Regions from separate parts of the Bacillus sp. Marseille-Q1617 genome, predicted to be linked through region 1. Evidence: a T-box and tRNA genes for the amino acid it is inferred to sense, from the RefSeq annotation. Region 1 holds a T-box; the other holds one or more tRNA genes.

What was found. The T-box of region 1 lies ahead of trpS (tryptophan--tRNA ligase). A T-box ahead of a tRNA ligase gene usually reads a tRNA of that ligase, here a tRNA-Trp.
Region 2: it has a tRNA-Trp gene. The T-box ahead of trpS (tryptophan--tRNA ligase) is inferred to sense a tRNA for this amino acid. The anticodon was not compared.

What each region holds. Positions count from the first base shown of each region.
Region 1 covers NZ_CAHJXM010000001.1:1,345,440-1,357,979, reverse strand. Annotated here, with positions in the region: gene HWX64_RS06770 (peptide ABC transporter substrate-binding protein) at 102-1,757, opposite strand; gene HWX64_RS06765 (DUF3899 domain-containing protein) at 2,268-2,651, shown strand; T-box leader at 2,689-2,927, shown strand; gene trpS (tryptophan--tRNA ligase) at 2,936-3,976, shown strand; gene HWX64_RS06755 (YjbA family protein) at 4,064-4,813, opposite strand; gene HWX64_RS06750 (hypothetical protein) at 4,897-5,106, opposite strand; gene HWX64_RS06745 (DUF2268 domain-containing protein) at 5,207-6,010, opposite strand; gene fabF (beta-ketoacyl-ACP synthase II) at 6,126-7,367, opposite strand; gene HWX64_RS06735 (beta-ketoacyl-ACP synthase III) at 7,411-8,343, opposite strand; gene HWX64_RS06730 (hypothetical protein) at 8,539-8,736, shown strand; gene HWX64_RS06725 (ComZ family protein) at 8,840-9,031, opposite strand; gene HWX64_RS06720 (BMP family ABC transporter substrate-binding protein) at 9,031-9,999, opposite strand; gene HWX64_RS06715 (hypothetical protein) at 10,126-10,842, opposite strand; gene HWX64_RS06710 (hydrolase) at 10,864-11,607, opposite strand; gene HWX64_RS06705 (YjzD family protein) at 11,849-12,034, shown strand; gene clpB (ATP-dependent chaperone ClpB) at 12,079-12,540, opposite strand, start outside.
Region 2 covers NZ_CAHJXM010000002.1:464,547-477,086, forward strand. Annotated here, with positions in the region: gene HWX64_RS13845 (hypothetical protein) at 128-439, opposite strand; gene HWX64_RS13850 (helix-turn-helix transcriptional regulator) at 474-674, opposite strand; gene HWX64_RS13855 (helix-turn-helix domain-containing protein) at 811-1,707, opposite strand; gene HWX64_RS13860 (hypothetical protein) at 1,987-2,310, shown strand; gene HWX64_RS13865 (glycosyltransferase) at 2,374-3,618, opposite strand; gene HWX64_RS13870 (LysM peptidoglycan-binding domain-containing protein) at 3,871-4,938, opposite strand; gene galE (UDP-glucose 4-epimerase GalE) at 5,245-6,240, shown strand; tRNA gene HWX64_RS13880 (tRNA-Val) at 6,478-6,553, shown strand; tRNA gene HWX64_RS13885 (tRNA-Ser) at 6,704-6,796, shown strand; tRNA gene HWX64_RS13890 (tRNA-Tyr) at 6,818-6,901, shown strand; tRNA gene HWX64_RS13895 (tRNA-Trp) at 7,007-7,080, shown strand; tRNA gene HWX64_RS13900 (tRNA-Gly) at 7,087-7,160, shown strand; gene HWX64_RS13905 (HAMP domain-containing sensor histidine kinase) at 7,489-8,691, shown strand; gene HWX64_RS13910 (hypothetical protein) at 8,902-9,105, shown strand; gene HWX64_RS13915 (metal-dependent hydrolase) at 9,225-9,995, opposite strand; gene HWX64_RS13920 (fibronectin type III domain-containing protein) at 10,327-11,427, shown strand; gene sipW (signal peptidase I SipW) at 11,453-12,028, shown strand; gene HWX64_RS13930 (TasA family protein) at 12,114-12,540, shown strand, end outside.

The DNA.
Region 1 (12,540 bases):
CTATTTTTAATCTTTTGATTTTTTTCGACAATCAGTGGAAAAGGAGAGCGTATGCCAATGCATACACTCTCCCTTTTTAAGGTTTGTCATTGAGCTATGAATTACTCAACAGAAGCCCACTTGTAAGAATTATCTGCACCAAATGAATGGCGAAGGATACCTTTAACATATGGACGCTCTAGGTAAGAACTACCTCTTTGATACATTGGGCTGATTGCTTGATCTTCGAAAAGAATCTTCTCTGCGTCGATCATTGCTTGCCAACGTGCTTCTAAATCATCAGCTAGTTCACCTTTAGCTTGCTCAACTAACTTGTCATACTCAGGATTAGAGTAAGCCATTTGGTTATGAGCTCCATCCGTAACGAACATGTCGATGAATGTCATCGGATCTGGATAGTCAGGACCCCAACCAGCGAATGCGAAGTCATAGTCACCTTTAGATTCTAACTCAAGCTTTTGCTTGAATGGTTGTGCTTTGATTGAAACAGTTAAACCTTCAAGGTTTGTTTCTAATTGTTCTTTAATGAATTCTCCGACTTTCTTAGAGCTTTCAGAGTCATAGTTTAATAGTTCGATTTCGAACGTATCTTTACCTAGCTCTTCTTTTGCCTTAGCCCAGTGTTCTTTTGCTTTTTCCACATCGTAACCACCGAAATCGCCAACAGTTTCACGGTATTCAGCTCCGTCTGGACCTGAAACGAAATCTTTTGGTACTAGGTAGTAAGCAGGCATTGAACCATTGTTCATAAGAACGTCAACCATACCTTGCTTGTCATAAGCAGCATCGATTGCTTTACGAGCGTTTACGTTAGCCATTAATTCGTTCTTTTGGTTCAAACGAAGGAAGTATACAGCAGTATCCGCTAGAGTTTTGAAGTTTGGATCATCTTTGTACTTGTCAACGAATTCAGCAGAAAGACCAGTTACATCTGCTTTTTCAGTTTCATAAAGGTTAACTGCAGTTGCAGTATCTTTAACGATATTGAAGTTAACTTCTTTCAACTTGACAGTTTCTGCATCCCAGTAACCATCGTTTTTAGTTAATTTAAAGCTTTGCTCGTGCTTCCACTCAGAAAGTGTGAATGGACCGTTATATAATGCTTTGTCAGCTTCAAGACCATATTGATCGCCTTGTTCTTCAACAAATTTTTGGTTTTGAGGATAGAAAGTTGCGAAAGAAAGTAATGCTTTGAAGTATGGTACTTGGCCTTCAAGATTAACTTCTAACGTTTTCTCATCAATTGCTTTAACACCTAATTCTTCAACTGGAACTTCACCAGCGTTAACTTTTGCAGCGTTTTTGATATCGTACATGATGTACGCATACTCTGCACCAGTGTCAGGGTTTAAAGCTTTTTGCCAAGCGTAAACGAAGTCGTTAGCAGTAACGGGATCTCCGTTTGACCATTTAGCATCACGCAGTTTGAACGTGTAAGTAAGACCGTCTTCACTGATTTGTGGTTCTTCAGCAGCCATACCTAGTACTGCTTCGTCGTTCTCACCTAAACGGTAAAGACCTTCGAATACGTTGTTCATTACGTTGAATGAAACAGAGTCAGTAGCTAGTGTAGAGTCCATTGATGGGATCTCAGAACTCTCGATCAAGTTAAGTACTTGCTCTTTACCTTCAGCAGGCTTGTCGCCGCCTTTGTCACCTGATTCTCCGCCTTCAGCACCTTCGTTGCCGCCACAAGCAGCTAAGAATGTACTTAGAGCCAGAAGAAGAACCAGCAAGAATGAAAACTTTTTCTTCATCTTGAAATTGACCTCCTCGTAAATCTCATATTTATTTATCTTCTAATTTTCAGAAGATTTGTTACTTATTATACATGATAGAGATATTTTTGCAATATTAATTTAACAGTTTTTTTGCAAAATTATCAGATTAATAGGTCATATGATAGTAAAACGTTGATATATAAGGATTTTTACATTAAGTTTTAGGGTGTTTGTCCTATTACAATTGTTACAATAATCCGTTTTCATTTATTTTCCTCCATCATCAATACCTGTTGATATTAACTAGATTGAAAGTTGTTTCTATTATAATTATAAATTTTGTTGCTTTTTTTATAATATATATACAATTTGTCTCTTTTTCTTAAATAGAGCAGGAATTCCACCAGCCCTCAAAGTGTGTACTGGCTGCAGATGATTGTGTTTTTGAGCCGCACAGGTATCAGGTATTGTATATATATGAAATGCAATTGAAATTCATCGTCCGCTTCATGTATACTTTTATAAAAAAAGGTATAAAGGAGTATTATGAAGCGTATGTTAACTATTTATTTGATTGCAGGCTTGATCCTGATCATCTCACTGGTGTTTTCACTTGTTCAGGGTGATCCGGTCATTCTTTCCATTCTTAACAGCTTATTTATTACAGGGATGATTTATTTAATAATCGGGGCTTTCTTGTATATCTTTCAAAAAGGATTCTTTAACGGGATTGTATATGCTTTAAAGAGATTTCGAAAAAGTACCGTCCAGGGGAAGTTCCTTTCCCAGTTTGATGATATCGATTCGACGCAGGAAGCCCACAAAGAATTTACTGTAGTCCGTTCATATAAGATTACCCGCTCCCTTCTTATAATAGGAAGTTCCCTCCTCGTCATATCTTTGGGTCTCTCCTATCTCCTATACACTTGAATTAAAACTGTTAATTCACTATAATAGGGATACTAATATCATGGCGTAGATGAAGAGTAGTAACTAAAAAGTGATTTCAAGAGAGCTTGTGGCAGCTGTAAACAAGTAATCATTTTTTAGCGAATGGACTTCTGAGCCTTATTTGTGAAATGTCAGTAGCGAATAACGGATTTACCTCACGTTAAAGAGGTTCCATGCTGGCGGCATGGACTAAGCTGACCCCTATTCATGGGTACTTAGGGTGGCACCGCGGATACAATCCCATTCGTCCCTATATTATAAGGATGAGTGGGTTTTTATTTTGTGTAAATTTAGGAGGAAAAGTAATGAAGACCATATTTAGCGGAATACAGCCAAGCGGTACAATTACTCTTGGTAATTATATCGGGGCAATGAAGCAGTTTACAGAATTGCAAAATGATTACCACTGTTACTTCTGTGTTGTTGATCAGCATGCAATTACAGTACAACAGGATAAAATGGAGCTTCGCAAAAACATCAAAAGCCTTGCAGCGCTTTATATCGCCTGCGGAATCGATCCGGAAAAATCCACTTTATTCATACAGTCTGAAGTACCTGCCCATGCACAGGCTGGATGGATCCTTCAGTGTGTAACGTATATCGGCGAGCTTGAGCGAATGACACAATTCAAGGATAAATCCCATGGTAAGGAAGCTGTCTCTGCCGGACTCTTGACTTACCCGCCATTAATGGCAGCCGATATCCTGCTGTATGGTACTGATTTAGTACCTGTAGGCGAAGATCAAAAACAGCATCTGGAATTGACCCGTAATCTGGCAGAGCGCTTTAACAATAAATACAATGATATCTTCACTGTTCCTGAAGTCCGGATCCCTAAAGTCGGCGCACGCGTCATGTCGCTGCAGGACCCGTTAAAGAAAATGAGTAAATCCGATTCCAATCAAAAAGCATTCATTACTTTACTTGATGATCCAAAACAAATCGAGAAGAAAATCAAGAGCGCGGTCACGGATTCAGACGGCGTGGTGAAATACGATAGGGAAAACAAACCCGGTGTTTCGAATTTGTTATCGATTTACTCCATCCTCGAGGGCACTACAATAGAAGAGCTCGAACATAAATATGATGGAAAAGGGTATGGGGAGTTCAAAGGTGACCTGGCTCAAGTAGTAATCAATGCCATCAAACCGATTCAGGACCGCTATTATGAATTGATCGACTCCGATGAATTGGATGGTATTCTCGACAGGGGAGCTGAAAAAGCCAATCGTGCTGCGGGCAAGATGCTAAAGAAAATGGAAAAGGCCATGGGACTGGGCCGTAAAGAAAGAAAAAGAAAATGACAAATGAAGTGCTGGAGCCAATTAAGGCTTCAGCATTTTTTCTGCACAAAAAAACCCCAAGTCTACAGTAGACTTGGGGATTCTGGCTCAATTCACTTTAGGACGATTCTCAACTTCCCACAGCTTTTCAAAGAATGGCTGCCCCTTAATCAGGTTCTCACACAGGGTGAGATGCTTTTCTGACCATCCATATTTCGTTTCTTCATACAGCATATTCCATACGTCTTCAAAATCCATATCCTGAATGACCCTATATTGTTCAGGTGCCCATTCTGTATACCAGTAGCGGATTTCAGCCGTGTTTTTCGAACCGTGCAGTTGATCAAGAGCCATGAACAGCAGTTGTTTAAGCTGCCTTTCCTTCCTTGTCAAACCATTCATCATATGTGGACTCGGTGAAAGAATATGATAGGCGTTCTCAGGTTTTTGGCCATGTTCCAGAGAGTACCGAGTCGCTTCGTGACCTTCCACCATTTCATAAACCAGCTGTTCCTGTCTTGGTATAAGTCTGCTCTTTCGGATTGGAACGGTATATCCGATTGTATCGACCGCCATTATCCCTGTCCCATCCGTGACGATAAAGCAGTAATCAAGCTGAATCCGCTCATGGTTTTTTCTTAAATAAGCTTTTTGATATACATCATTCAGCAGTTGTTGAGGTAATTCTGATAAATCATTCTCGATGTAGTGAAAAAGTGCAGTATCCACTTTAATTAAAGGGACTTGATCTAACAACTCAATGACATCCTCTTTTCTCCATTCGTGAAAATGACACACATTGTAGCCATTTTCTTCGCCTTCGAACCAATTTACCCATACATCATGAAGATATAACATGATTGACCCCTCGCTTTGCTACAATCTTATTTGTCAATCAGTATAGGCAGAAAAGAGTAAAAATATTCCTGAACCTGCACCTTTTATAGATAGTTGTTGTTTTTCCTGCGAGGTAAGTAGATCGTCAAGGTAATGATGAGAATACCGACCAGGAAAAGATAACACTCCACCCGTGTACATATAAATAGTAAGTATTCAGTCATGGTCATTCCTGTTGTAAGGAGGTTCAGATAGATGATCATGCTTACCCCGCCGGAAACAGCCAGTCCAAAACCAATAAACATTACGAACATACGAAACACCATGCCTTCCGCCTCTACCCTCTTTTTGCTTGTCCTTTTATACTATAGTTTATGTGCAGCGGAAGGATATATGACGAAAACGGGTATTTACCTATTGCAATTCAATGGAGGTCGGGACCTTTTTTTCAGGTAAAAAAAAGGCAGATGGCTTCTCTATGAACAGATTCGTCACTTCTTTCTTATTCTTCCGGGCTTTTTCCACCAGATAATAGCCTGCTGCATAACCAAGCATTCTAGGATAGCTTTTTTGACCAAGAAGTAAATGATCATGGAGCGGATTTACACGCGTAATGTTAAGGTTGGGTTTAATCCACTTTTCATAATAATGAGAAAGTTCTTTTTCTCTATAGGCTTTTGTCCATGCCGCCACATACTCTTGTCCGCAGTACTCTCGAACAGCATGTTCAGCCAGCCCTTCAAATATGATCGAATCTAATAACGTGTAGTCTTCATCTTTCTTGTTCAATCTGTCCATCCTCACACAATGGTGATACTCATGAACAAATAACGCTTCATATTCTTTTATATCTTCCTGTTCCTTCAAAAATAAATAAATTTCATCTTTGAAGCACACCCCTGACTTCTTCATGGAAGATTGAAAAAGCCCTCTTTTCTCCTGCACTGGCAGTAGATAAACAGGAACATTGGGTCCATCCCATCTTTTCCTGTACAGCTTTTCAATCTTCATATATAAATCCCAAAGTTTGTTTTCCTTCATCGACTCATAGATCTTTTTAGCAGCCATTGCCGGACGGTACATCCCATGTTTCATGAGGTAATGATACAGGGATTCCACATCGTCAGATCTTCCTTGTTTTGTTTTCTTCAGAATCGCCAATGGATTATCAAGCGATTCGGCCAGCCATTCATCAGTCGGAGCGATTGTCACATTCATCCCTCTTTCTCTTTTTTTAATATATATGAAGAAAAAGAGAATTTAGTAACCGATGAATCCGTCCCTAAAATAATAAAAAGCGCACAGATATTGATCCGTGCGCTCCCCAAGTCCATTATTTTGTATATTTCTTGAACACCAGTGTGGCGTTGTGGCCGCCGAATCCAAGTGAGTTACTCATCGCCACATTCACTTCACGCTTTCTGGCTTCATTTGCTACATAATCAAGATCGCAATCCGGATCTTTTGTATCCAGGTTGATGGTCGGTGGAAGGACACTATCTTTCATTGCCAATACAGTAAAGATGGCCTCCACTCCTCCGGCAGCCCCCAGCAGGTGCCCGGTCATTGATTTAGTGGAACTCATGGCAAGCTTGTAAGCATGTTCGCCAAATACTTCTTTGACTGCCATCGTTTCGTATTTATCATTGTAAGGAGTACTCGTACCGTGTGCGTTGATATAATCAAGTTCCTCCGGACGAACACCTCCATCTTCAAGTGCCATTTTCATTGCTCTGGCGCCGCCTTCCCCGGCAGGTGCCGGTGCTGTTATATGGTAGGCATCTCCCGTGCTGCCGTATCCAACCACTTCGGCATAGATGGTTGCTCCGCGTTTTAAAGCATGTTCCAGTTCCTCCAATACCACAACTCCGGCTCCCTCCCCCATGACGAACCCATCTCGATTGGCATCGAATGGACGTGAAGCTTTCTCTGGATCAGTATTGGTTGAAAGTGCTGTGTTGGCACAGAAACCGGCAACGGACATTTTTGTAATCGGTGCTTCCGCTCCGCCTGAAATCATGACATCGGCATCTCCGCGCTGAATGACTTTAAACGCATCTCCGATTGAATTAGTACCCGTTGCACAAGCTGTAACGGTACATGAGTTAACGCCTTTGGCTCCCAGCATGATCGAAACTTGTCCGGTTGCCATATCAGGGATGATCATCGGCACGAAGAATGGACTTACGCGGCGGTAACCGCGTTTTTGGAAGGTTTCATATTGGTTCTCGAATGTCTCCATTCCACCAATTCCGGAACCGATCCACACCCCTACCCGATGGGCGTTTTCATCCGTAATATCTAATTTCGAATCCTTGACGGCCATCACGGAAGCTGCAACTGCATAGTGAGTGAAGCGGTCCATTTTTCTTGCTTCTTTACGCTCTACGTATTCTTCTATATCAAAATCTTTTAACTCCGCCGCCACTTTTGCCGGGTAATCATCGGCGTTCAACCTGGTCAATGGGCCGATTCCGGTTTTTCCTTCCAAAATGCCGCTCCAGGTTATTTCTACATTATTCCCTAATGGTGTTACAGCTCCTAAGCCAGTAATGACAACTCGTTTATTGTTCATTGAATCCATCTCCTTTTAAGCAAAATTATAGAAGAGTTACAGTTTATTTACCCCAGCGCATGACGATCGCGCCCCACGTCAGGCCGCCGCCGAAACCTACCATGACTACGATATCATCTTCCTTGACCCTTCCCTCCTGCAGATCTTCTACCAGTGATACGGGAATGGAAGCTGCTGATGTATTGCCGTATTTATTAACCGTTTTCGACATCTTTTCAACCGGAAGTTCCAAACGCTGTCTGGCAGCTTCCATGATGCGGATGTTTGCCTGATGAGGGATAAGGAAGTCCACGTCCTCTTTTTTTAATCCGGCTTTTTCGATAACATTTACGCTGGATTCACCCATTTGGCGGACAGCAAACTTGAATACTTCCCTGCCGTTCATGACGATGTTTTCTTCTTGATACAAATGTTTGGCCCCAGAACCATCTGCTCCAAGTTCGAAGGCAAGAATACCTTTTCCTTCAGATACAGGCCCAAGAACCGCAGCACCTGCAGCGTCTCCAAATAATACAGCGGTATTTCGATCGTCCCAATCTGTAATCCTCGATAGCTTTTCAACTCCGACGATCAGAACGTTTTTATAAACCCCATTATCAATGAATTGTTTTGCCGTAATCATACCATACATGAACCCTGCACATGCTGCACTGATATCCATGGCTGCAGCTCTCTTGGCCCCCAGTCTATCCTGCAAAAGGCAGGCTACCGAAGGAAAAGGCTGATCCGGTGTTACAGTGGCAACGAGAATTAAATCAAGTTCCTCTGGAGTGATCTCCGCATCAGCGATTGCTTTCTTAGCTGCCTCATAAGCCATATCAGAAGTATCTATTCCTTCCCCGGCTACACGTCTTTCCTCAATACCTGTACGTGTACGAATCCACTCATCAGAAGTATCGACCATTTTTTCTAAATCTGCATTTGTCAAAACTTTCTCTGGAAGGTAACGCCCAATTCCGATTATTCCTGTATTCATACTGGCATCCCCTGCTTTCTTTAGTTTTCGTTCACCCTATACAATAAGTTTATTATCAATTATTATGACTTGGTACTAATTTTATCGAAAATCGGTTATTTGTGCAATGTTTTTATGATTTCCTTAAATCTACACATACGTCCATACTCGTACAATCCCTTTCTTCATAAATTATTACTGAGTGAAGGAGGTGGAATGATGGGAGAGCCGAATGAGATGCATCCACTGGATAAGTTAATGTATGGTGAACGCAGATCTGGAGGGGTCAACCGCGCCCCTAAAAAGGAGCGTAATTCTTTTTCAGATCCATTTTCACATCTTGATACCATTTTATTGACATTTGATAAACTTAAGCCTCTTTACCGGGAGGTGAATAGATGGCTGCGCTTTTGAATGAAGTTTATCAAATAGAGTCACTAATAATGATGTAGGAAGGATTAAAATTCATATTAGAGAGCATAAAAAAGACTGCCCAGCTAATGAGCAGTCTTCTTCTCTATTGTTCGTTATGTACGGCATCCCTTTTGCCTAATTCATATGCTTCCCCCATTACCTGGGTGAAAAGAGTCATAAAAGGCTGGAGCATTTCCGGGGATAGTTCGATGCCCGCTTCATCCAGCGTCTGTTTAGCTTGTGGTAAATACTTCATTGCGATCTGCATAAATTCCATCGATTTGTCTTGATTCATTACTTTGCTTCCTTCCCGTTTGGTAATTTTCCTGTTTCAATATAGGTTCTTACATGCTGATTCATAGTGGTTTGGAAATCTTCCGGGACCAAGGGGCTGAATTTCCCCATTGAAATAACACCGTCTTTAAAATCAAACTCCAGGACCCCCGATGATAACTCCCCTTTAGAATACTTATCAGCCACTACTTCATAGAGCTTATCCGCATGCTGGACGGTGCTTGTAAGGACCGTGGACTCTCCCAGATCCGACTGATCAGATACATACCCGATCGCAAACAAACCCCGTTCTTTAAGTTCTTCTATTACAGCTACATTATAGCCATCCCCGGCAGGATATACAACATCCGCATCTTTATTTGCAATTGTATTCAACCGATCCAAAGCTCTTGGTTTGTCATCCCAGTTCCTTGTGTATTCAACGATTACATCAATATCCTTATTCTGATACTTCGCTCCATCAATAAATCCCTGTACTTCAGGCTGCCAATCAAATGCAGCAATCACACCAACTTTATCCGTATTCGTGTGACTGGCCGCTGTCATTCCACCGAAGAATCCCATGGAATAGCCTTTAAACTTCAAACTGGTTGTATTCTTTTCGGAAGCATCACCATTAAAGCTCACGAAATGGATATCCGGATATTCATTTGATATGCGATTAAAAACCTCTGCATATTCACTTCCGTGACCAAAAACTAAGTTAACATCGTCATTTTCATATTCCAGAATTGCCTGTTCTATTGATGTATCATTGTTCATGCTCTCTTTATAAAATACGTCTACATCGTGATTTGATTGTATTTTTAATAACCCTTTGTATCCTTTTGTCCCCCAGACTCCGTCATTGACTGTTTCAGGAACCAGTAAACCTACATTTTCTAATTCGCCGGAGGCATTTCCGTTCATACATCCGTTTATTCCAAGTGCTAAAACCGCCAGAATGAGAAAGTATAGTTTCTTTTTCATGTGCAGCAACTCCTTTAAAGCTCATGCAGCGCAGATAAAAAGAATAATAGAAAAATATTACACCAATATGTCTATTTTACCTTTATCGGTATTCATATAAAAGAGAAATTTTTCTTATTCCCGTCCTTACAGAGAGTTCATTCTCTGTCTCTGCTCCTTCAAAATGGTTTCATGTGATTTAGTGGGATGTACAATGATGGGTTCACCTTCATGGTTTCGTATTTGCACTGAAGGAAAGATGGGCTCATCGTTTATATAAGTAAGGGCTTCTTTCCAACTGGTTTCAGACAAAGATTTCAACGAGTATGTCCGGTGTTTCCCTGAATGTTTGATTATACAGTTTGCAGCATCTTTCACATAGATCGCGCCACTGGGGTCATCTGCAATTTGAAGGTCTTCATCCTTTACTCCCTGCAGCTTTCGTGAAAATAGGAATTGTGAAGGTTGATGTGCGCCATAGAGTGTCGGCAGATAAAAGGTGGTCGACCTAGTTTTACTTGGTTCCTCATCTTTTTTTCTTACAGAAAGATTGGAAAAGATTTGGACGATTTCTGGAAGGTCTTCATTTTGAGCTAAGGTTTGCTCGATCAACGATAGGCATTCGAAATTGCTTTCGAATTGGTCATAATAAGGGAGAAACAATCTGCATTCAAGCGGCAGTTCCCGATCCCAAGTGTGTGTGGAAACATATTGAATGTTAGCGTTTCTCCCTATTTCCAACCATTTATCTTTTGGTTCCTCCGGGTCATCTACGGCCGTCACAGTCCATCCTCTTTCAAGCAGAGCATTACAGAGTTCAAACCCCAAATACTGCTGGGCGGCAAGCACAATTGCATGGTTCACATCACTCACTCCTAATAAAGACTATAATTCTTTTTCGTGTAAAGAGAAGTAAGAAGCGAATTTCAGTCCAAGTGAATCTCTTTTTTCAGGCAGCACATAAAAGAGATCGGTTGAAAATCCTCTGACTAAACGATGTTTATATATATCTTTTATGAGAGGGAATTGATTTTTATAACGATTAACATTATAGGATTGAACAATATAAAGCGGAATAGGAATGTTTTTAAACACTTCATAGTCATGTTCGGATTGGATCAGGACCTTTTCATAGTCTTCTTTCTTTACCCCCCTGGATTCAGCCAATTCTTTTACCAGCCTTTTATAAAAGAACTTTTGTTCCTTTTCCTGCTGAACCTGTTCGTAGAGGGAAAGACACGGGGTGAGCATCACCACTCCGCGTATATCGTTCCTTATTTTAGAATAGAGCTCTTTGAATACCAGTGCTCCCATCCCCTCCGTCAAGATATGAATCTTGCCATTGATGATTTCAGTTCGTTTCACGTATTGATATAGTCTGACCGCTAACTCCACTGCCTGACCGCTACCCCAATTGGCTCCATATAGATTGCTGTAGTAAACAATGTATCCTTTGGCCATGAGATCTTTAATCCATTTTTTCCTGGCTTCATGCTGCTCCCAAAAGCTGGTTTTATCATCTACATAATGATGATGGTCACCAAGGATCATAACAGCAAATCCATTGGGTCTTTCAGGATAATGAATCATGCACCATTCTTGATCTAATTGAAACAATCGCTGATTCATTGGAATTCTCCTTTTACATAATGAGTCATTACAGTTTATGTACGGAAAGATTTTTTGAAAGGAAGTTTGCCTAATTAAGCAGAAAATCCGAACAAGTTATTTGCTGCTGAGCTTATGATAAGGGTTACATTTTCACATATTCGTCATTTATTATTTAAAACGGGTATGGTATGATAATAAAGATTGAAAATGGTTGGAACCCATCTACATATGAATAAAATAGAGGAATGAGGTGACTGGCGTGAGGTTTTTCTGGACATTTTTCTGGGCGTTCGTTTTGACGGAAATGTTAACTTACGTGGTAAGTTCAATGAATGGAACAGCTTTTCATTTTGAAACGGGATTGATTCTTTCAATCGGTGTTACAATTTTACTTTTTGTCATTACAACGATTATTCCAAACGACCCTGTTGAAGATCATCATTAAAAAGCAGCCTGTTGCAGGCTGCTTTTTATTTATATTTGAATTTACTAGCGAACAGAAAGATGCAGCCCTTCATCCCCGGCATCGATCACTACTTCTTCATTTATTCCAATATTGCCTGCAATCAGTTCCCTTGCCAGTTTTGTTTCAATTTCCCTTTGAAGATATCTTTTCAAAGGGCGTGCTCCGTATACAGGATCGTATGCGGCCTGTGCAATAAACTCTTTAGCTTTTTCAGTCAGATTTATGGTTATTTGCTGTTCTTCTACACGGGACTGCAATTCAATGAGAAGCTTTTCAATGATCCCTTTGACATTTTCGATACTGAGCGGCTTGAATAGGATGATGTCATCTACACGGTTCAGAAATTCAGGTCTGAACGAGCCTCTCAGCTGCTTCATCACCAGCTCTTTCGTTTCATCATCAATTTCTTCTTCCCCTTTATTTCTCTCCAATAAGTGGGCTGAACCAATGTTGGACGTCATAATGATAACCGTGTTTTTACAATC
Region 2 (12,540 bases), on a different contig from region 1:
TAATATGAAAAGAAGCAGTCCTGAAAAGGGCTGCTTCTTCTACTAGGGGGCATATTCATTTTACTTAGTTGGCGACTGAGCTATTGAATATGCATTGCTTAAACTCTATATATAAAACTAAAAAGTATTAAGCACTCATTTTTTTTGAGTTGATTAGATAAAAAATAAAATAAGTGATGAGAGCCAGGATAATATAAAATAATTCCAAGTTTGTGTCACTCATGCTTACTTCGGGCTCATTAACATTAAATACCCCGAATAAATAATTCGTTACAAGAAACAGCAATAGAGTGGTCCAACTTTGAATAATGGATTTGCTCTTGATTGATCTCTTTCTTTCATCGTCATTTGGACCGATGGGATAGCTTTTTTTTCCGGTTATCCAGCCTATGGATACGATCCAAAGAAGGATGACAATTAATTGAACAAGTAATTGCATGATAGACACCTCTACAAGTTAAAATTCTAGCATTTTAATGCCTATTACTATATGTAAAGAGTTTTTCCAGAGGTGTTTCCAGAATAACTGACAGATGAAACGCCAGAGATAAGGTCGGATCATATTTGTCGTTTTCAATGGCATTGATGGTTTGTCTGGAAACTGAACATGCATTCGCTAATTCCTTTTGGGAAAGCCCTTTACTTTTTCTTATGGCTTTAATGTTATTCTCCAACTCATCACCACTCAATATGTCAAAACTTCTTTACATACATATAATATATTTTTTTGGAAATTATGTCAAATGTTTTTTACATATAATTATCTGGGATGTGATGAATAATTTGTGGTGGTTCAATGATTAGTATTTTTTATACATTGATATATCCGCCACTCTTTAGACTCTTCATTTTCTTCTTAAGGAATACTGAGTTTTGCTCATCACGACGAAGTTCGAACATGTTCAGGGCTCGATTGAAATAAGGAATCGCTTTGTCATTATCGTTCACAAGCTCATAATTATACCCAATTTGATAGTTCAATTCCCCAAGCCCCCACAGAAGTTCTTCTTCTAAACACCAGTTGATGGCTTTTGTGCAATAGTCGGTAGACTCTTCGTATCTGCCCTCTCGTGTCAGTACCCTGGATATGTTATAAAACAAACGGGGTTTGATGCTTTTGTCATGTAATTGTTCAGACAATTTTAAGGCGGATTCAATCTGGTCATAATAGCGGAGTGCTTCCTCGTGCTGATATAAAGAAGAATGAATGGTTCCTATACTTAACAGGATTTGCATCTCTCTTTCCGTCATGGCTTTTTTCTGGCGGGCTGTCAGGTAGTAGGCTTCTTTTAACAGATTAAAGGCCTCCTCCTCCTCCTTATCCACTTCAAATGCATAGATCCCTTTATACCAGTACAGAAGCTGCAGTTTTTCATCATCTTTATAGAAGAGAGGGTTCTTCTCTTCCGTCTTCACAAGCTCCCTGATGTCCTCGAATTTAAAGTTGGTCCTAAGCTGCTTTAACTGCTTTTCTACCTCCAAGACATAATCAAGCCGCGGGGTGGTACCGATCTCAAAGAAATAGTTCACATCTACGCCTAGCTTCAAGGAGATTTGGTATAAAGCCGTGGCACTGGGGTAGACGTCCCCCTTTTCAATCCGGCTGACTAGCGCCTGCGTGCAAATCCCCTCCGCCAGTTCTCCCTGTGTCAGCCCGACAGCCTTCCTTAATTCTTTTATTTTTTTGCCTATAGCTGAGTAATCCATGCTCTGTCTCCTTGTTAACGTCATATGTAATAGTTTACCAAGAAACAGAGGGAGCGGTATAGGGTTTCATTATTTTGAAGGAAGAGGGGACATTGTGTTATCTAATTCTTGATATGTACGGGAAGCAACTGTCAACCTGGCATATACATACAGGTATATCAAGTTTAGGCACGATTTATTGAAATTATATGTACGCTGACCCGTACTTGTGGGTCGGAAGCGAGTACCTTAAAATAAAGGGAAACGCCATTACGGATTTCCTGAAAGGGTGTATTGGAATTGATTTCTGGAATTATTGGAGTTGTTTGCGCAGTCCTATTCATCCTTGTTGTTTCGATTGGAATAAAAGTGATTTCAACATGGGGGATGGGGAAGAAGAACATTGAAGGCATTATATTTTTTAAGGCAGTATTTCTGTCTGTTTTTTCAATTGCGGTATTGATCATCAACTCGAAGTACTTTTTATTGGATGCAATGGCTAAAGCTGGCCTGACGGTAGCTGTACTACTAGTGGCATGTTTACCTGTTTTAGTGATTCTTAAAAGCAAAAAACAAAAAACGTATGAAGACTTTGTCAATATGATTGAGAGATATATAGTCTGAACCAAGGGTACAGTGTATTTTTGAACCACTGTACCTATTGGTCCTTTGGTTATTCTTGGGTTTCTAACGGGTACCCCATCCTGTCGATTTAATGGTGGCAAGCGCGTACATGCGTAAAGGGAACAGCAATCCTAAGTGAATCAAGCCATATAATGGGGCCATCAAGAACACGATCGGATGCTTTAGGATATAGTATATATTTCTTGCATAAGCCGAAAGGCAGATATAGATGAAATAATAGAACATAAGCAGTAAACCGATTGTTTTTGCCTTGAAAATAAAGGCGAATAAGATAACGAATCCGAATAAGATCCACAAAGATAGTTCCAGCAGCACCCACACAAGGGTCCGGGGCTTCTTGAATCCTACCTTTAACGCATTCAGGCTTTCACGAAAGAAAGACTTATTCCAGCGGATCTGCTGTTTGATGAACTGACGGACGGTATCCGGCACGTCTGTCAGACACACGGCTTTCGATTGATAGACTGTTTTTCCCTTTAGAATCGCATAATTCGTTAAGCAGCGGTCATCTCCGAATTGAACCGGCTCCCCTAAGAAGGTTTGATTGCCGTAGTCTTCAATATTATCCATGATGACTTCCCGTCTGTAGCAGCTGATCGGGCCAGAGCAGACAAGGACGTTCCCGGTGACGGATTGAGCGGCTCTTTCCACTCGAAAGGCGTTTTCGTACCGCATATCCAATAATTTCGTAAACCAGTTATCTGTTCGGTTCCTCGCATTGATATGACCGGTGACGGCTTGTACATCCGGATCATGGAAAGGAATCAGTAACTCACGGGTGGCGTCCGGGTATATATAACCGTCGGAATCGACAGTGAAAATGATGTCACCTGTCGCCTGCTTGAAGGCCCATATTTGAGCATGCCTTTTTCCTTGGTTATTCTCCAGCCGATGCACAATCAAATTCTCAATATTCCGGCTTTCTTTAAGGTGCAGGATGGCTTCATAACCGGAAGTATCTTTACTGCCATCGTCTACAAAGAAAATCTCATGCACAGGGTAGTCCTGCTGCAGGATACTCTCGACCGTTTTCATGACCGCATCTGGTTTCTCATTATAGGAAGGGATAACGACTGACACTTTTAAATCAGGCGGTGTCCCTATTTTTGGCTTGTACTGAAATGAAAGCACCATTTTTCCAAGTAGATATGTAATCATGATCGAACCATAGATTCCAAGTGTGTAATCCACCCCGCCATGAGCATATTTTCGAACAACGAAAAGCATGGAGACGATGAGACCGAATAAAAGGACAATGAATAGTTTGTGTATTTTTTTATCTGCCAAGGGATATTCTCCTTTATAAATAGAATGATATAAAAAGTTGAGTCCTTCCTGTTCAAGTTTTTACACCTATTCTGTGTCGTTCAAACGAGAGAATTGTTCCCTTGGATGGAAGAGAAAACGCAGTATTGTAAGGGGTTGTTAATACATACAAAAAACACCTGCCAAAAGCGGCAGGTGTTTAGAGGTGGTAAAGTATGGATTGTTTACTTTGTCATTGAATGTAGGAAGTGAAAGAACATTTACCCTCTATGATTAGTTAACTTTCAATACTTCCCCCACATAAATTCGATCACTGATCCTATTATTTGCTTTCTTCAGCTTGCTCACGGTTGTATTGTATCTTTTGGCTATTGAATAAAGGGTATCCCCTTTTTTTACCTTATAGGTTGCGGTATTGGATGGAGACGTACCTTTGCCAGTGGAAGGAGCGGTTTCAGATCCCGTTACCTTTAAGGTTTGTCCAGCGTATATCCTGTCATTTTTCAGGTTGTTAAGCTTCTTCAGAGTGGCAACAGTCGTTTTATGTTTTTTTGCAATGGAATAAAGGGTGTCGCCTTTCTTAACTTTATAGGACACTGTTTTTGAAGGAGCTTTGCTCTCATCTTTGGACGGTGTTGATGAAGTACCCGAAACCTTCAGCACTTGTCCTGTATAAATGCGGTCGCTCTTTAAGCTGTTCAATTTCTTCAGGCTGCTGACCGTGGTCTTGTATTTCTTGGCAATGGAGTAAAGGGTGTCGCCGCTCTTCACTTTGTATGTGTTTGTTTGTTCAGTTTTAGCTGGAGGGGTTTCTCCCAACAGGTAGTACATATCTTTACTAAAGGTAATACGGTGTTTGGATTGGTAGCTCTTTGCAGTCTGCATGAACATGATCTCTTGCTGGGCTACACTGTCTTCCATATTACTAAGGGCGTTCTTGTAATCTTCCTCTGATAGGTCACCGTTATAATAGTCGATTGTGTCGATTTCAGAATTATATACTTCTATTAAACTATTATAAATATACTCATCCAGCTTCACGATCGTGCTGTTAGACGCATTGACGGGAGCTTCTTTTTCTAAAGCTGCATCATAATAATCCATATATTCATTGTAGAGTTCCATCATTTCATCTTCGGACTTTGCAGCATCGATCTTTTTCGTATAGCTTTCCAGCGTACGAATGATGGCTGCATAGTGAGAGGAAAACTTGTCCAACTCCAGCTGATAATTGATTGCTTGAGCGGCTTCCACCGAATAATCTGGAGGAATCAGTGCGCTGCTTGAAAATAATAGAGAGGTTGCCAAAACAGAAGCCGTTAATGTTTTCTTCGTGACCATGTTCATTCTCCTTCAAAAATATAAGTATAGGAAGTGATTCCTGATTTAATTATAATGACTTCCCATTAGGTTGGGAATTACCTTAGACAGCGGTTGGGGAGAATATTTTTCGACAAAATCTGGGGGGATCGGAGATGAAATGACAACTGTATACTCGTTCTCTAACTCTAGTATAAGGCGAGACATGTTTGGGCGCTGGAAACTTCCGTGCAGGAATTGCTGTAAAGGTTTACTGATGGCTATATGGAGTTTATAATAAAAAAGATTGTGATTAGTAAATTAATTACCAAAAAGGGGACGTAACAAATGAATATACTAGTAACCGGTGGGGCAGGGTATATAGGCTCGCATACATGTGTAGCTTTACTTGAAGCAGGTCATACGGTGGTAGTGGCCGATAATTTAAGCAACAGTAAATTTGAAACAATAGATAATATAAAACAAATAACAAATAAGGAAGTCAAGTTCTATAATGTTGACGTGACCGATGAACATGCAGTCAACGATATCTTTTCGAGTAATAATATTGATGGGGTCATCCATTTTGCAGGTCTGAAAGCAGTAGGTGAATCTGTGGAAATGCCACTTGACTATTACTATAATAATATCGTCAGCACGATGATCCTTACAAAGGCTTGTAAGAAATTCGGTGTGAATCGATTAGTGTTTAGTTCTTCGGCAACAGTGTACGGAGATAACGAGTCTCCTTTTGTAGAGACCATGGAACTATTGCCGACGACAAACCCTTATGGTGAGACAAAAGCAATGAGTGAGAGGATTCTAACTGATATTGCTAATGCAACCCCTGGTTTCTCAGTTGCTTTACTTCGATATTTTAATCCTGTCGGAGCGCATGAAAGCGGGTTAATAGGGGAAGCACCTAATGGGATTCCGAATAATCTCATGCCTTATGTTACTCAGGTAGCAAACGGCAAATTGGAGAAGTTGAGTATCTTTGGAAATGATTATCCTACAGTAGATGGTACAGGTGTCAGAGATTATATTCATGTATTAGACTTGGCTGATGGACATGTTGCAGCTCTGGATCACCTTGAGGAAGGTGCTCATGTTTATAACTTGGGTACTGGCCGAGGTACAAGTGTACTAGAGCTTATTAAAGCTTTTGAGGAAGCGAATGGAATTGAAATACCTTATGAAATTACAGATCGCAGACCTGGAGATATTGCTTCTTGTTATGCTGATACCACTAAAGCAAACCGTGAATTAGGCTGGTCAGCAAAACGGGACATGATCGCCATGTGCAGGGATTCATGGAGATTTGAAAAGAACTTTAATAAGTAATGGGTATGATAAAGTATCCTGCACAAGGGAGCTAATCTGTGTAGGGTACTTTATTATCTAAACACCTAATGGAAAAAGAAGCCCAACCTTGGATAGGCATCTATCAATTTTATTTAGTCATCAGAGATATAAACCAGTCTGAAGCCGAGGGCGAATATTTTTTATGCATAGAGTTGACATTTTTAAAATGAATTGATAGATTAATATAGGTCGTCACATTTTAAAGATTGTATTTACGGAGGATTAGCTCAGCTGGGAGAGCATCTGCCTTACAAGCAGAGGGTCGGCGGTTCGATCCCGTCATCCTCCACCATGGATTTTTTACTGAGCGAAAGCGGAGTAAAAAGATCCTTTTTCCTTAAACTTGCGAAGCGAAAGCGGAGCATCACTAAGCAAAAGTAGGCAAGCCTTATTATAGGCAGTTAAAACAACTGCTCATAAGTTAAGCAGCAGCCAATCACACGGAGGAATACCCAAGTCCGGCTGAAGGGATCGGTCTTGAAAACCGACAGGGGTGTTAAAGCCCGCGGGGGTTCGAATCCCTCTTCCTCCGCCATATTTGTTTTTATTCTCTCATGGAGGGGTAGCGAAGTGGCTAAACGCGGCGGACTGTAAATCCGCTCCTTCGGGTTCGGCAGTTCGAATCTGCCCCCCTCCACCAAGCTTTTTTACGAAGCGTCAGCGGAGTAAAATAAGCATCCTTGAATATTGCGCAGCGAAGCGGAGCAATATGCTTCTAAGCGAAGAGTAAGAAATAAATTTTCATAGGGGTATAGTTTAACGGTAGAACGAAGGTCTCCAAAACCTTTGGTGTGGGTTCGATTCCTACTACCCCTGCCACATACTGCGGGTGTAGTTTAATGGTAAAACCTCAGCCTTCCAAGCTGATGTCGTGGGTTCGATTCCCATCACCCGCTCCAATAGTAATTTCAAAGGGTCAGTTCTTGTGTTTCTCACCATTTTGGGGAAAGCAGAAGAACGGACCTTTTTTTATTTGAAAGTAAAAAATATCTGTATAAATAATGATACACTATTATCAAATAGCTTATTTATTTAAACAAACGTTTGATTAACATTTCCTGTTTTATAGTATAAGCGTGCTTAAGAATTAAACAGGTGTTTAATAGATGATAAGAAGGACAGCGGGACGTATCGCATGGCCCTTGTTGACTATTTCGGATTTATGTAAGATAGTTACTATGACCTGTTACTGATAAGTAGATAAATAGTTTGTTAGTAGGTGAAGCAATGAGGGAATTTCAGCAAGGGATACAGAAAAGAAATTATTATATAATTGTCTCTATCATTATTGTTTTGATGGTGATGGGGGTCGTGATTGATAACCCGGTGAATGATCGCTTTGTTGTGCATGGGGCGATGGTGTTCATCGTATCCGTATGTCTGCTGCTATATCCCGTGTATGAAACGACTTGGATAAGATATGCGACGGTCATTGCGTCGACCGGGTATTTTTACAGCCTGTTTTATTTGTATCCGGAAACATGGTCGGGATTTGTTTTATTGTGTTTTGTTCCTGCATTGTCCATCCTCTTTTTTGACAAGTGGCTGTTTTATTTTTCGCTAGTATTAAACGCATGTTTTATCGGGGTGACATTCAGTTATATTGGGATTATTGATAAAGGAGAAGCTTACTCATACATTTACGAAGATATTGCTGGGAACTCTGTAAACTTTATTGCGAGTCAGGTTATCCTTTATTTTATTTTTCATCTATCAAATGTACGGATTCAAAAACTGCGAATGTATTATGAGCAGGTGCAGCAGGCTGAACGGCTTAAGACGACTGGCCAGATGGCAGCTGCGGTCGCCCATGAAATCAGGAATCCACTTACTGTGGTAAAGGGATTTCTTCAATATTACAAGGGAGATCCTGAATTGAATCAACGTTTAAAACGGAATCTATCATTGATGATCGATGAGCTCCATACTGCGGAGCACGTGATTTCTCAGTTCCTGTCCATTGCCAAGCCGGATCAAGCGAAAAATATGGATTGGATCGATATGTCGACCGTATTAAATGATGTGACGGAGCTGTTAATAATGTACGGATTACTGAATGATAACAATATCGAGCTCTCGGTGGAGAATGATTGCTTGGTTATGGCTCATTCCATTGAACTCAAGCAGCTATTCGTCAATCTGATCAAGAATGCCCTTGAAGCCTCCCCAACCAGTGCAGCAGTCTCTGTAACGGCTAAGAAACAAAAAGATGAGGTAAGGATTCAAATATCGGACAATGGCAGAGGAATGACGCCAGAGGAAGTAAAAAGCTTAGGTACTCCTTTCTATTCATTAAAAAGCAAGGGGACTGGTCTTGGACTTATGATCTGTTATAACATTGTGGAAAAATACAACGGGACTATTCGCTTTGAAAGTACTTCAGGAGTTGGGACAACTGTCACAGTATACTTCCCGCTCGCTGCTAAATAATATGTTAACTCCATTAATTTGTAGTATTTGGTGAAATACTTAAAGAGCCCCTTTTTGTACGAAGAAAGTACAAGAAGGGGGCTCTTTTTTTAAACAAACGTTTGATCAATATTTACTATCTCTAATCTGCCAATTATAACCAGGAACAAGAATCCATATTCCTTTTTTGTTATGCTTATACTGTGTTATTACTATAAAAACGAGGTGGAAATGATGCCAGTAGATGAGTTAGCTCTAAAGAAATGGAAGTCCATGCCCCCTGATTTAAGGAAGAGGTTGGAAGGTAACGTATTCTGTTCAAAATGTGGGGTAACCACCATCGTTGATTATCACGTTGATTCTATTGATCATGATATTGTGCTGAAGGGACACTGTAAAAAGTGCAACGGGAAGGTTGCGAGGGTGATTGATTAATTGGATGCCGGAAATCAGATCTTCGTTTAATTCAATTCATTGAAGGGGAAGTGGAACGGGGCACATTTCTTCTACCAATAAAGAAAAATGAGCAGCGTAACCCGCTGCTCATTTTTATCTTATAGCTCTCGGGTTTCTCCGAAATTAATTACTTCTACTTTTACACCTGTTCCTTTCATGACGTCTTCCAACTCCTGATCCTGCCCCATCATAAACTGGATGACTGGAAATCCTTGTACTAGCCCGGCCATCATTTCAGGATCTGCAGCTTCCTCGACCTGAGGGAATGTGTGACAAGGAATGACCTTCTTAACATTCAACAAATGAGTCAGCGCGTATTTTGCTTCCCTGACCCCCATCACAAACTGTCCGGCACAAGCAAGGATGGCAACACTTGGCTGGTAGATATCCTGAATGATCTTCATATCCGCCATCACATTCGTATCCCCCGAGATATAAACGACTTCTTCCCCATAAACATTCAGCACAAATCCGCAAGGCTGTCCCACTAACTGAGGCACCCCTTGTGTCTCTCCGAAGGAAGACGTGTGAACGGCATTGACCATCGTCACCTCGAACGAATCCTGATAATAGGTGCCGCCGTAATTTAATGGAAAAACATTGTATCCGTCACCCATCAACTTCAATGCAAGCTCATACTGTGCCACCACCAGCACACCGGGGTTATGCTTCTTCAAATCTTCCAGCCCTGAGGCATGATCAAAATGGCCATGTGTAAGCAGAACTGTATCGATTTGACCAAGATAATCCCCTTGTAAAAATTCCTTCGGACAAGCCGGATTCTGGCCCAAAAACGGATCCACCATCATTTTATTCCCAGCCTTCGTTTCAATAACAAAACATGAATGACCCAATCGAGTAATCTTCATAAAAAACTCCTTTATAGTAAGATTTCAATCTATATCTATTTCCCAAACTGAAGAAATAGACCTGGGACATGGGGGCAGGTTCATTGTCCCTTTTAAAGAACTGCTTTTAAAGAGTATGTAAATAAAAGCACATTATAAGAAACGATTAGTTCATTATAAAAAACAAAATAGTAAGATAAAAAGAGAAAAACTGAGTTATAGTTCGAAAGTTGTTCTTTTTAACGAATAAATGACAGAATACAAGGTTTTTCAAATATTAAATAATCCAATATACTCACATTATAAGTTCACTATAAAGAACAAAAAACGAACGTAAAGGGAATTGAAATTTATGAAAATAGATTCAAAGCAGTTCGTTCCTAAATCTATACATAGCATCAAACGTTCATTGTTAAGAACGATTAGGGGAGGGAGACTTATTAGACACTCTCGAATAAGAAAGTTCAAGAATAAATACCGGAGTGTTAGTATTTTTGCCCAATTAGTTGCCATATGGTACTTGACGATGTTTGCGGCGATACACTTCACCGGTGATACTGGAGCTGCTTTCAATGATGTTGAAACAATTGCTGAGACAATATCGGCTGCAGAGGACTTCTGTAAGGATGCAAAAGAAGGCTCTGAATATTGGAAACAGCGATGCAAAGATAATGCCGGCATCGGAAATGGGACTGAACCAGTAGACGAGGATACGGGTGAAGGAACAGATCCTGATAATCCGGGACATAACAAAGATGAGTGTGACGATCATACCAATGCTCCTTGCTCTGAAAATAGTAAAATAACAGACTTACAGAAAAACATTTCTAGTGACAGCATCCAACTAACATGGAACAACCCTCAGGATCAAAAATTCAGTTCGGTCACCATTTATCGAAACGATGAACTTGCTGCTGAGAATATAAAGAATGGCCAGTTTGAAGACAAAGGGCTAACACCCTCTACAACTTATCTATATAAGCTGATCATGGTCGATAAGCACGGAAAAACCTTACATGAAGAAGTAATCGAAATTATTACCGCTGATTCAGAAAAAGAAACACAGACGCCGGAAGAATCGTCATCAAAAGAAGCTGCTAAGCAATCTGAACAAGAAGAACCTAGTAAGGAAGAGGATGCAGCTGAACCTACTGAAGGTGAAGAATCTCCTGAAAAAGAAGATAAACAGCCTCCAGCAGAAGTCACAACCCTCAAAGCTGAGAGAAACGGAAATAATATCAAATTGACCTGGGTGAATCCCTCTGAAGAAGATTTTTCATATATAAGTATCTACATTGAAGGAAGCGCTGAACCAATAAAGGTAAAAGTAGCGGATTCTAAAATAGATCTTCAGCAAAATCCTAAAGACAAAGTCACGTACCGATTTAAGACTGTAGACACCAGTGGAAATGAATCAACTGGTACTTTAATAACTGTTGAGGAAAAACAGTAAATCTCAAATAAAAGGTGATGAAAAAATGACTGCAAAAAAAGTATTGAAGATTACTAGCAACCTTATTACGACGTTCCTTTTCCTAATCTTATTGTTCATGATCTTTGTGGTGATTTCCTCAAAAGCTTCTGGAGGGGAACCTCAGTTTCTGGGCTACCAATTAAAAACCGTTCTCTCGGGATCAATGGAACCGACCTTTAAAACGGGTTCCATCATAGCTGTAAAGCCGGTTGAAGAACCAGCTGCCTTGAAAAAGGGAGATGTAGTGACTTTCTTGCAGCAAGATAATACCATTGTCACCCATAGAATTGCTGAAGTAATCAAAAGCGGTGAAAACACCATGTTTCAGACAAAAGGGGACAACAACAAAGACATGGATACACAACCCGTATTAGCTCAAAATATAGTAGCAAAATACACAGGTTTCACTATTCCATTCCTGGGATATTTCATAGATTTTGCAAAATCCAGTAAAGGTACAGCCATTCTATTGATCGTACCAGGTGTTTTACTGCTAGGTTATTCCGGTTTCACGATTGTCTCAGCCTTAAGGGAGCTGGACAAATCACATGTAACGACAGATTCAAAGAAAACCGCTTGATTGATCCCCTTATCCATTAAGGGTTCAATATATAAAAATTCTACATACCTCAAAAAACTTGGGGGAAAACAAGGAGGAAACTTACATGTCAATTAAAAAGAAATTAGGTTTAGGGGTAGCATCAGCAGCACTGGGAATTTCATTGGTAGGTGGAGGAACTTGGGCGGCGTTTAATGATACTGCGACGATTAATAACCATTTTGCCGCTGGGACATTGGATTTGGAAGTAGGTAAAAATCACCCTAGTCATAAAATGAACTTTGACCTTGGCAATATGAAGCCAGGGGACAGTGTGCAAAGAATATTTAAATTAAATAACGTAGGATCGATTGCTATTAAAGAAGTACTGTTAGACACCACTGCAAATAATTTCTTAGATGGTAATAACGGTGCATTAAATGGTGATAACACCGCTATGATGGAATATCTTTCTCAATTTAAGATCAACTTTGCATCTGTGGATGGTGAGTCTGCACGACATGAGCCTAGAAATAATGTCGTAGCTAGCGGAG